2 regions of the Caproiciproducens lactatisolvens genome follow, and region 2 is predicted to be linked to the other one. Evidence: predicted binding sites of a transcription regulator. Region 2 holds the regulator's gene; the other holds the start of a gene.
The links. Region 2 encodes NrdR, which represses ribonucleotide reductase genes. Its sites were predicted from a motif close to CACNANATNTNGTG; they were not measured.
Positions count from the first base shown of each region.

Region 1: the regulator NrdR is predicted to act here: its motif matches at 3,915-3,928, upstream of ACRQV7_RS00140 (anaerobic ribonucleoside triphosphate reductase).

Region 1 is NZ_CP195750.1:24,193-29,538, forward strand. It holds gene ACRQV7_RS00130 (BTAD domain-containing putative transcriptional regulator) at 1-840, opposite strand, end outside; gene nrdG (anaerobic ribonucleoside-triphosphate reductase activating protein) at 969-1,490, opposite strand; gene ACRQV7_RS00140 (anaerobic ribonucleoside triphosphate reductase) at 1,480-3,813, opposite strand; gene mgrA (L-glyceraldehyde 3-phosphate reductase) at 4,222-5,235, opposite strand; gene ACRQV7_RS00150 (winged helix-turn-helix transcriptional regulator) at 5,237-5,346, opposite strand, start outside.
Region 2 is NZ_CP195750.1:1,816,883-1,822,228, reverse strand. It holds gene abc-f (ribosomal protection-like ABC-F family protein) at 1-909, opposite strand, end outside; gene ACRQV7_RS09000 (hypothetical protein) at 998-1,429, opposite strand; gene ACRQV7_RS08995 (sugar phosphate isomerase/epimerase family protein) at 1,563-2,348, shown strand; gene nrdR (transcriptional regulator NrdR) at 2,430-2,888, shown strand; gene ACRQV7_RS08985 (IS3 family transposase) at 2,961-3,773, opposite strand; gene ACRQV7_RS08980 (helix-turn-helix domain-containing protein) at 3,800-4,168, opposite strand; gene ACRQV7_RS08975 (DUF4363 family protein) at 4,250-4,630, opposite strand; gene ACRQV7_RS08970 (DUF421 domain-containing protein) at 4,627-5,304, opposite strand.

The DNA.
Region 1 (5,346 bases), 1.4 Mb from region 2:
GGCGGAAGCTTCTTTCAGGTCGTTCTTAATGACGCCCAGGTCCATTTCCACGTTGTTGATGCTGTTGACCAGCTGCTTATACAGCGCGCGCATGGATTCGGAGATATCCACGCCCAGCTCCTTGTAAAACAGGTCGATCACATGGTTGTAATGGTCCAGCGCCTTGTTGCGCTGGCCGGTGGAAAGGTAGCCGAACAGAAGCATCTTGTGGATGGATTCCTCAAGCGGGGAATAAATCAGCGCGTTTTCACAGATCCGGGTCACCTCGCCGAAACGGCGAAGGTCAATCAGCAGCCCGCAGCAGCGCAGCACGCACCGATTGTAAAGGTTCGCGTAGTACGCGCCGGCGGAAATCACCCAGTTGCTGTAGGCCGATTTGGGCAGGAACTCCCCGCAGTAAAGCTGAAGGGCGGCTTGAAACGCCCGTACCCGTTCGTCCTGCGTTTTGGAAACGTCGCTCCCCAGCCGGTAAAACTCCGTAAGCTGTTCCGTGTCGATCAGGCAGGAATAACTGTTGTTCCACGAATAGGTATTGTGGATATACTGAATGTACTCCGCCCTGTCGTTTCCCGAAAGTCCCTTTAAAAGTTCCCGGGCCCGGTAAACAAGGTTTTTCAGAGCGTTCAGCGGGTCGTTGCATTGATTATCCGGCCACAGCACTTCCACCAGCTTTTCGGTGGAATTCTCCTTATGCCGGTTCGCGATCAGGTATTGAATCAGCATCCACACCCTTTTGGTGCGGCCTTTCAAGTTGGTAAGCTGATTGCCGTTGATGGTTATGGAAAATTCGCCCAGCATTTTGACCTGAATCTGTTCCTGTGCAACAACGTCGGGCCGCATAAGCGCTCATCCCCTTCCGAAAAGATCAACCGGAATATATATAATTATGGTAACACATGGAAATCAAATTGACAAGGAAAATTTGATACAGGAAAACCTATATTTTTACAAAAAAGAAGCATCCTCCGTCAGGAGGACGCTTCTTTTTCGACTTCATCCAGCACGATCGCGCCGGTTTCTCTCGTTCGGTTCATATCGATGACGCGCTGGTTCCGGCTCCCCCGGAACACAAGGGTCAGGTCCTTCTGCTCCTGCAGGAACGGCCCGTCGATCAGCACGTCGGTTTCCCGCAGCAGCGCGTCGGTGCCCGGGTCGTGCCGCGCGCAAAGCTGCTCATAGGTATAGCCCGTAAAGACGGTCAGATCCAGCTTTCTTGCGTGAATCCGCCCGGCCAGCTCCGCCAGCGGCTTCGGCTGGGAAAAAGGCTCCCCTCCGCTGAAGGTCACGCCCTTCAGGAGCGGGTTTTCACAGATTTCGGCGAACAGGTCGTCAATGTCCGCCCATCTTCCGCCGTTAAAATCGTGGGACTGCGGGTTGTGGCAGCCGGGGCAGCGGTGGGGGCAGCCCTGTGCAAACACCACATAGCGGAAGCCCCTTCCGTCCACGATCGACTCCGGCTCGATCCCGCAGATTTTCAGCTTAGAGCCCATGCTTCACTCTGTCCCTTTCCTCCGCGCGCTTCGCGTTGTTCCACCGGTCGGTGGTGCCGACCAGATACCCGGTGATCCGGCGGATCCGCTCAAATTTGGGGCCGCCGTCGTTTTCGGTGCGGTGGCATTTGGGGCATTCGTTGTCGATAATCCCGTTGAAGCCGCAGACCGGGTCGCGGTCGACCGGGTGGTTCACCGAACCGTAGCCGATGCCGTGTTCCTTCATGCAGCGGATCACCGCTTCAAAGGCGTCGGTATTTTTGCAGGTGTCGCCGTCCAGCTCCACATAGCTGATGTGGCCCGCGTTGGTCAGCGCGTGGTAAGGCGCTTCCAGCTCGATTTTCCGAAACGCCCTGATCGGGAAATAGACGGGCACATGGAAGGAGTTCGTGTAGTATTCGCGGTCGGTAACGCCCGGAATTTTGCCGTATTTCTTCTGGTCAATGCGCACGAAGCGGCCGGAAAGCCCTTCCGCCGGAGTGGCAAGCAGGGTGAAGTTCAGGCCGGTTTTCGCCGATTCGTCGTCCATCCGCTTTCTCATATAGGAAACGATTTCAAGGCCGAGCTTCTGGCTTTCCGCGCTTTCCCCGTGATGCTTGCCGGTCAGCGCTTTCAGCGTTTCGGCAAGGCCGATAAAGCCCATGCTCAGGGTGCCGTGCTTCAGGACCTCCTCCACACTGTCCTGCGGGTCGAGCTTTTCGGAGTCGATCCAGACGCCCTGCCCCATGAGGAACGGATAGTTGTATACCTTTTTGGAGCACTGGATTTTGAAGCGGTGCATCAGCTGGCGGATGACGAGGTCCATCCGTTTGTCCAGCGTATCATAGAAAGCCCTGAGGTCGCCCTTCGCCTCGATCGCGATGCGGGGAAGGTTCAGCGAGGTAAAGCTCAGGTTTCCGCGTCCGCAGGTGACTTCCTTCGTCCTGTCGTGAACGTTGCCCATGACGCGGGTGCGGCAGCCCATATAGGCCACTTCCGTGTTATAGTCGCCTTCTTTATAATACTGCAGGTTGAACGGCGCGTCGATAAAGCTGAAATTCGGGAACAGGCGCTTTGCGCTTACCTTGCAGGCCAGCTTGAACAGGTCGTAGTTGGGGTCGCCCTCGTTGTAGTTAACGCCCTCTTTTACCTTGAAAATCTGTACGGGGAAAATCGGCGTTTCGCCGTCGCCCAGCCCGGCGGAGGTGGCGTTCAGCAGGTTGCGGACGACCATGCGCGCTTCCGGCGAGGTGTCGGTGCCGTAGTTGATGGAAGAGAACGGGACCTGCGCGCCCGCGCGGGAATTCATGGTGTTCAGGTTGTGAATCAGCGCCTCCATCGCCTGGTAGGTCGCCGACTCGGTGTTGCCGGTGCCGGTCTTTACGGCGTACCGGTGCGCGCGCGCGGCTTCCTCTTCGGAGATTTCTTCAAAGCCGTTTTTCTTCTGGTGCTCCGGAAGGTAGGCTTTCAAAGCCTCGCCGTACCGGCCGGCGGCGGAAAGCGTAATGTCCGTGCCCAAATCCGCCCGGACGGCTTTGACCAGCGCGTCGGCGTCTGCTTCCTTCATGCCGTTCGCAACCTGGAAAAACTGGGAAAGCGCTTTGAAATAAGCCTTCCGGAAGGTTTTGGCGACGCCCGGCGCCAGGGAATAATCGAAATTCGGAATGGACTGCCCGCCGTGCATCTCGTTCTGGTTGGCCTGAATCGCAATACAGGCCAGCGCGGCGTAGGAGCGGATGTCGTTCGGCTCGCGCAGCGCGCCGTGGCCGGTGCAGAAGCCGCCCTTGAACAGCTTGATCAGATCGATCTGGCAGCAGGTTTCCGTCAGCATATAGAAGTCCTCGTCGTGGATATGGATGTCGCCGTCAATGTGCGCGGCGGCAATATCCTTCGGAAGGACGTAGTTGTTGATAAAATATTTGGAACCTTCGGAGCCGTATTTCAGCATGGTCCCCATGGCGGTGTCCGCGTCGATGTTCGCGTTTTCGCGCTTGATATCGGCGTCCTTCGCGTCGCGGAAGGTCAGCTCCTTGTAGATATCCATCAGGTCGCCCTCGGCCTGGCGGATTTTGGCGTGCTCCGCGCGGTAGAGGATGTAAGCCTTCGCGGTTTTGGCGTAGTCCGCGGCGATCAGGGTTTCCTCCACCGTATCCTGTACCTGCTCGACGGTGGGGACGCTGTCGCCCTGAAAAGATTTGACCACCTTGCCCGTCAGCCGGTCAAGGACGGGCGCGCCCATCTCTTCCTCCGCGACCGCCTGATTGGCTTTATAAATCGCATTGCGAATTTTTTCTTTATCGAACGCCACGACCACACCGTTGCGCTTCTGTATTTTGACAGCCATTTCGAAACATTCCTTTCAAAGCAAATCAAAGCAAAAATTCCGTAATTTGCCCTTTTTTTCAGTGGATACTTTGAATTTTACCGCAATATTGTGTGCTTGTCAACAATATATTGTGTTAAATTTTTAATTATTGGAATTATTACACTATATGTACCATTTTGATACAAATGTAGAAAAAAGTCGGAATCAGGCGCAAAAAGCCCCCCTTCCGGGGGGGCCAAAAAGTGACGGTAAAGTCGATTCTTCTCCTCTTTTGGCTCCCTCTTTGAGGGAGCTGGCAGGCGCAGCCTGACGGAAGGAGTTTTCACTCCCTCCGGCGTGCCAAGCACGCCACCTCCCTCACGGAGGGAGGCTTTCGTTGGCTTGCCCCCCTTCCGGGGGGCGGTATTTTTGCAAAGGGAACTGCCGTTACCGCAGAATCGCGTCGATCTCGCGGATCTCCTCTTCCGAGAAATCCAGATTGTTCAGCGCGCCAATATTTTCTTCCAGCTGGGAAACGCGGCTGGCGCCGATCAGCACGCTGGTCATCACCGGCTGGCGCAGCACCCACGAAAGGGCGAACTGCGCGGTGGTCTGGCCCCGGCGCGCCGCCAGCTTGCCGAATGCCACGACCTTTTCAATGGTTTCGGGCGTAATGCGGTCCTTGTTCAAAAAGGCGGAAGCCCCCGCAGCGCGGGAATCCTGCGGGATGCCGTTGTTGTATTTTCCGGTCAGAAGGCCCTGAGCCAGCGGGCTGAACGCGGTCGCGCCCATGCCGCAGCCGGAAAGCGCCTCAAACAGCCCGTCCCGCTCCACCTTTCTGTCCAGCAGGCTGTAGCGCGACTGGCAGATCAGGCAGGGAACGCCCATCTCCTTTAAGAGGGAAGCGGCTTCCTTTGCCTTATCGGGGCTGTAGTTGGAAATCCCGGCGTAAAGCGCCTTGCCGCTCTTAACCGCGTGCGCGAGCGCGCCCATGCTTTCTTCGAGCGGGGTCTCCGGGTCCATGCGGTGATGATAGAAAATATCCACATAGTCAAGCCCCATCCGTTTCAGGCTCTGGTCAAGGCTTGCGAGCAGGTACTTGCGGGAGCCGAAATCGCCGTACGGGCCGGGCCACATGGTATAGCCCGCTTTGGTGGTGATGACCATTTCGTCGCGGTAGGGGTGCATGTCCTCCTTCATCAGGCGGCCGAAGGTCTCCTCCGCGCTGCCCGCCGGGGGACCGTAGTTGTTGGCGAGGTCAAAAACGGTAATACCAAGGTCAAACGCGCGGCGGGTGACCGCGCGGGCGGTTTCGTACTGGTCGTAGGTGCCGAAATTGTGCCAGTAGCCGAGCGAAACGGCACTCAGCTTCAGGCCGCTTTTGCCGCAGCGGCGGTACTGCATCTGCGTATAGCGCGTTTCCTCCGCGATGTAAGGGGGAACCAGGGTGTATCGCTCCATCTTATTTCTCTCCTTTGATTTGTTTTGAGGCCCAGGCGCACAGAAGCTCCACCGCGGGAATCAGGTCGCCTCCGGCGGGGGTGATCCGGTATTCCACCTTCGGCGGAATCT
Region 2 (5,346 bases):
CGTTTTTTCCAGCCGTTCGATCACCTTCATTTTGCTTTCCGCGGTCCGGATGCTCCGTTCCTTGTTCCATTGCCGCTGCTGCGCCACGATTCCCTCAATGCGCTTGATTTCCTTCCGGGTATTGTCGTACTTGCGCTGCGCCGCCAGATTATTTTCGTCTTTCTGGGCAAGATAGGTGCTGTAGTTGCCCTTGTACGGGGTCAGACGGCCGTTTTCCAGCTCAAAGGTGCGGTTGGTCACCCTGTCCAGAAAATACCGGTCGTGGGAGATGACCACGAAGGAGCCGTTGTAGGAACGCAGGAAATCTTCCAGCCATTCCACGGAGGAGATATCCAGATGATTGGTCGGCTCGTCCAGCAGCAGCAGGTTGGCGCCGCACAGCAGCATCTTCGCCAGCTGCAGCTTCGCCTTCTGCCCGCCGCTCAGCACGGCGATCGGCAGCCCCATCTGTTCGTCGTCGAAACCGAGTCCCAGCAGCGCGGAGCGCGCCCTGCTTTTACAGGTCAGTCCGCCCTGCGCGACAAAGCGGTCGTTCATCACAGTTTGTTTTTCTATCAGCCGGTCAATTTCCTTCGGCTTCGCCTGCAGCTGCAGATTGATGCTTTCCAGTTCCTTTTCCATTTCCAGAAGCCCGGAAAATACGGTCAGCACCTCGCTGTAGGCGCTTCTTTCCAGATCGCGGCAGACATGCTGTTCCATATACCCCAGAACGGTCGAATTCGCCTTGAAAATATCGCCGCCGTCCGGCTGCGTTTCGCCGGTCAGCAGCTTGAGCAGGGTGGTTTTGCCCGAGCCGTTGATTCCCACAAGCCCTATGCGGTCGTTTTCCTGTATCTCAAAAGAGACGCCGCTGAAAATCATATCGGCGCCGAAGGATTTATTCAAATTGCTTGCGCTCAGCAAACCCATAGCCGTAAAAACCCCTTATATGTAAAGTGCGGAGCGTTCGGGCCCCGCTCCCATATTATAATGAAATAGCGCGGTTAAATCAAGTTCTTCAAAGATGCTTCTTCAATTCGTCGATGTTTTTCTGCTCATTGATGATATAATCTTCCGCCAGCTTCTTTACCTCGGTGTCGGCGCCGTCGAGCCGGTCCAGATTTTTTGTGACGCCCTTGATCCCCGCGGCGGTGCCGTTCATCATCAGCTTGGCTATGTGAGACGGAGTCTGGTCCACCATCGTGTTGATCCGGATGGACCCGCGCAGCATCGCTTTCTGCATCGTCTTTTCCGCCCCCGGCATCCTGCCGTCGGCGTGAAGCATCCGCTTTGCCTTCGCGCCCATATCCTGATAGCGCAGAGCCTGATCCTCTATTTCGGTGCGCAGCCGCGGGTTTTGGACCTTGGGAATGATCAGCTGAGTCGCTTCCAGCCCCATTTTTGTCGCCTGATAGATTTCTTCCAGCAAAGTTGCGTTTTCGTTTATCATAATTTCTTCTCCCGTTTTATTTGTAAAATCAAGGAATTTGTTTTTACCGGCAATCATAGAATATCCAGCCGTGCTTTGATTAATCTGGACATTTTTCTTCCATCGGGATATAATCTTAAAAAGGGGTGATACTATGCGTTCCGGCATCTCAACGGCCTGCCTTTATCCCATGGAACTGGAGCAGGCTCTTCCGGCGTTAATCGCGCTTGACTTCCACCTTTTTGAGGTGTTTATCAATACAATCAGCGAACTAAGACCGAAATATATCAAAGAATTAAAAAGAATGGCGGATGACAGCGGCAGTATTGTAAAGTCCGTTCATCCGTTCACCTCCGGCTTTGAAAGTTTCCTTCTTTTTTCGGATTACCAGCGCCGTTCCGACGACGGTTTGGAGTTCTATAAATGGTACTTTCACGCCGCGAACCTTCTGGGCGCAGAAATTCTGGTGCTTCACGGTCAGCGCAACGACAAACGCAGCAGGATCACCGAGCAGGAGTATTTTGAGCATTACGCGCGGCTCTATGCGCTGGGGAAAACATTCGGCGTCACGGTGGCGCAGGAAAATGTCAATCTGTTCCGCAGCAACGAGCCCGGGTTTATCTTGAGAATGCGGGAATATCTGCACGAAGACTGTGCGTTTGTGCTGGATGTCAAGCAGGCGGTGCGCGGAGGGGAAGATCCCTTCCAAGTATGTGCGGCGATGGGGGAAAGGCTGGTCCACGTCCACATCAACGACAACAAACCGGGGGAGGACTGCCTTTTGCCCGGCAGCGGAACCATGGATTTCGGCGCGCTGAAACAGCTGATGCAGAAATCCGGCTATAACGGGGACCTGATTATCGAGGTCTACCGGCGCAATTTTGGCGAACTGAACGAATTGACAGGCGCAAAAAAAGTCGTAGATGGTTTGATTTACTAATATTTTGTTTCATAAACGCTTGCTAACGGCTGAAAAAATATGTTATAATTATACAAATAGTTTTATAGAGGTGATTTTACAATGCGGTGCCCGTATTGCGGCCATGAAGAGTCAAAAGTCATTGATTCCCGCCCGACCGACGAAGGCGAAAGAATCCGGCGGCGCAGGGAATGCCTGAAATGTGCCAAGCGTTTCACAACCTATGAGGTAATCGAAACGGTACCCATTGTTGTGATCAAAAAAGATAAATCGCGTGAAACCTTCGACCGCAACAAGCTGTTGAACGGCCTTTTGCGCGCGTGCGAAAAGCGGCCCGTGTCCATCGACACGCTGGAGCGCATTGTGGACGAAATCGAAAACATGCTCCAGAATTCGCTTGACCGCGAAGTACCCTCCAGCCTGATCGGCAAGTACGCTATGGAAAAGCTGAAGGATGTGGACGAGGTGGCTTATGTCCGTTTTGCCTCGGTTTACCGTCAGTTCAAGGATATCAATACCTTTATGGAAGAATTGAACAGGATGATTAAGAACAGGTCCTGAAAAATCTGATAAAAACGTGGAAAGCGGCAGGTGTAACTGAATTGACCCCAAAAAGTTAGACAAATATTTTAATTAGGCAGCCGAGAGGGCTTGTTGTCTGTGAAGAGCAGGCGGCAGGCCCCTTAGCTTTGCCTTGGAGCGGCGGTAGTTATAATAGTCAATATAATCGACGAGTTCAGTTTTAAAATGCTCCATGGACTCAAAAGTCTGTAAATATAGCAGTTCGCTCTTGAGCAGACCGAAAAAGTTCTCAATCACGGCATTGTCCAGGCAGTTGCCTTTTCGGCTCATACTCTGCCGGACGCCTTTCTTTTTGAGCATACGTTGGTATTGCTTGTGCTGGTATTGCCAGCCCTGGTCGGAATGCAGGATCAGGTTTGTCCCGTCTGGAATTCTTGCAAAAGCCTTGTCCAGCATTTCTGTCACCATGGAGAGCGCTGGTTTGTCCGAGATTGAGTAACCTACAACATCACGGCTACACAGGTCAAGAATTGGTGACAAATAGAGCTTCTGCCCAAACAGACTAAATTCTGTGACATCGGTCACCCACTTCTGGTTTGGCTTTTCCGCCTCGAAGTTTCGTTCCAGCAGATTTGACGCAACCTTGCCAACCGCGCCCTTGTAAGAGTGGTACTTCTTCATCCGTACACGGCAGACAAGGCCAAGCTGCTTCATCAGCCGCTGCACCGTCTTGTGGTTTAGTGGGAAACCGCGGCGGCGCAGCTCTGCGGTAATACGCCGGTAGCCATAGCGCCCTTTGTTCTCGTGGTAAATTGCGGCAATGCCCTCTTTGGCGTTGCCGTATTTATCTGCCTTTGCCAGCCGTTTCTCATGGTAGTAGTAAGTCGAGCGCGCAAGCTGAGCCACTTCCAACAGAATTTCCAATGAATAACTTTGCCTCAGTCCTCGAATCACCAGCGTTTTTTGCGCGCTTTTCGCTCGTCTTCCAAAACCAAGGCTTGCAAGTTTTTTAGGTACGCCACCTCTGCACGCAGTCGCTGATTCTCTGCGATCAGATCTTCTTCCATCTGCTTGTCCAGTTTTGGTGGTCGGCCTTTCTGGGTTCCGCTGGCGGCACTGGCTCGGCCTCGACGCTCGACATACAACCCTGCCGGTCCCTCTTCAAGATAAATTCGTTCCCATTTCTTGATTCGTTCTGCTCCGCCAATTTCAAATATGCGCATTGCTTCACGATAGCTTAATCCGTCCTTTCGGACTGTTTCTACTACCAGCTGCTTAAATTTACCAGTATACTTCTTGAGTGGTATTCCTTTGGGCATAAAAACTGCACCCCTTCCGTTAGTTTCAGTATATCATACTGTCTAACTTTTGGGGTGCAGTTCAAACCTGCCGCTCTTTTCTTAAAAGATATTTTCAAGGGTGGGAAACTGAGATTCGTTCAAATACATGATCTGTGTGATGCCGCGGTCACAGTCCGCCCCGAATTGGTCTGTTCCCCCAAAATAGCAGAGCATGGGCAGCCCGGAAAGCGTCTGGTCAACGGCTTCCAGCGGCGCGTGCGGCATGAAGGTACACAGCACTTCATGATAGCCGTGCCAGTCGTCCGCGGCCTTTTGACTCAGCTTCTGTGCTTCTTTAAGATCGCCCTTTAGCGCCGCCTGTCGGGCGCTTTCGAGGGTTTGGGTCATCTGTTCGCTGACTTTTTTGGTTTTGACCGTTCCATAGGTACAAACCGTTATGAGCAGAACGAGGATCACTGCGCAGGCCCATAAACGTTTCATTGCTTTTCATCCTTCTTGATAATATTGAAATCTCCCTTTCTGTTGGCCGTCATAATAAAAATCTGGTCCGTGCTGATGTTTTTGCCGCGCAGAACGCCTTCCAGCCATTCCCGGCTTTTGTTGCACAGCTGAAGGGAAAAGTCGGAAATGACCCCGTCGCTGATGACGACGGTTTCGAGCCCGGTATCCGGCAGCGCCACGCCCAGCATTCCGGCGGTCGGCTGTTCCTTGTCCGGCTTTTTGATGACGCTCATCTTTCCGTTTGTCTCCACAATCGCATAGGCAATGTCCTCAAAGCTGAACACGTTTTTTTGCCGCAGCTGCTCCGAAAGGTCCTCTGTGCTCATGCGCAGGCGGCGCATTTCCTTCTGGTCCACCTTGCCGTCGTTGATTACGATGATCGGCCTGCCGCAGATCAGCTTTCGGAATTTCGTGCTTTTCAGCATCAGGCCGGATACAAGGATTTCACACATCACGAGCACCGCGATGGGGATGAACCCGCTTACCAGGGGCTGCCCTGTGTCTTGCATCGGGATTGCCGCAATATCGGAAATCAGAAGGGTCACAACGAGCTCGCTTGTCTGCAGCTCGCTGATCTGCCGTTTGCCCATCAGCCTTACCGCTACAATAATGACTATGTAGAGCAGTAAGGTCCTTATAAATGAAATGGTCATGTTTTTATCACCGCTGATAGTATGTTCGTCCTGCGGCGGCTT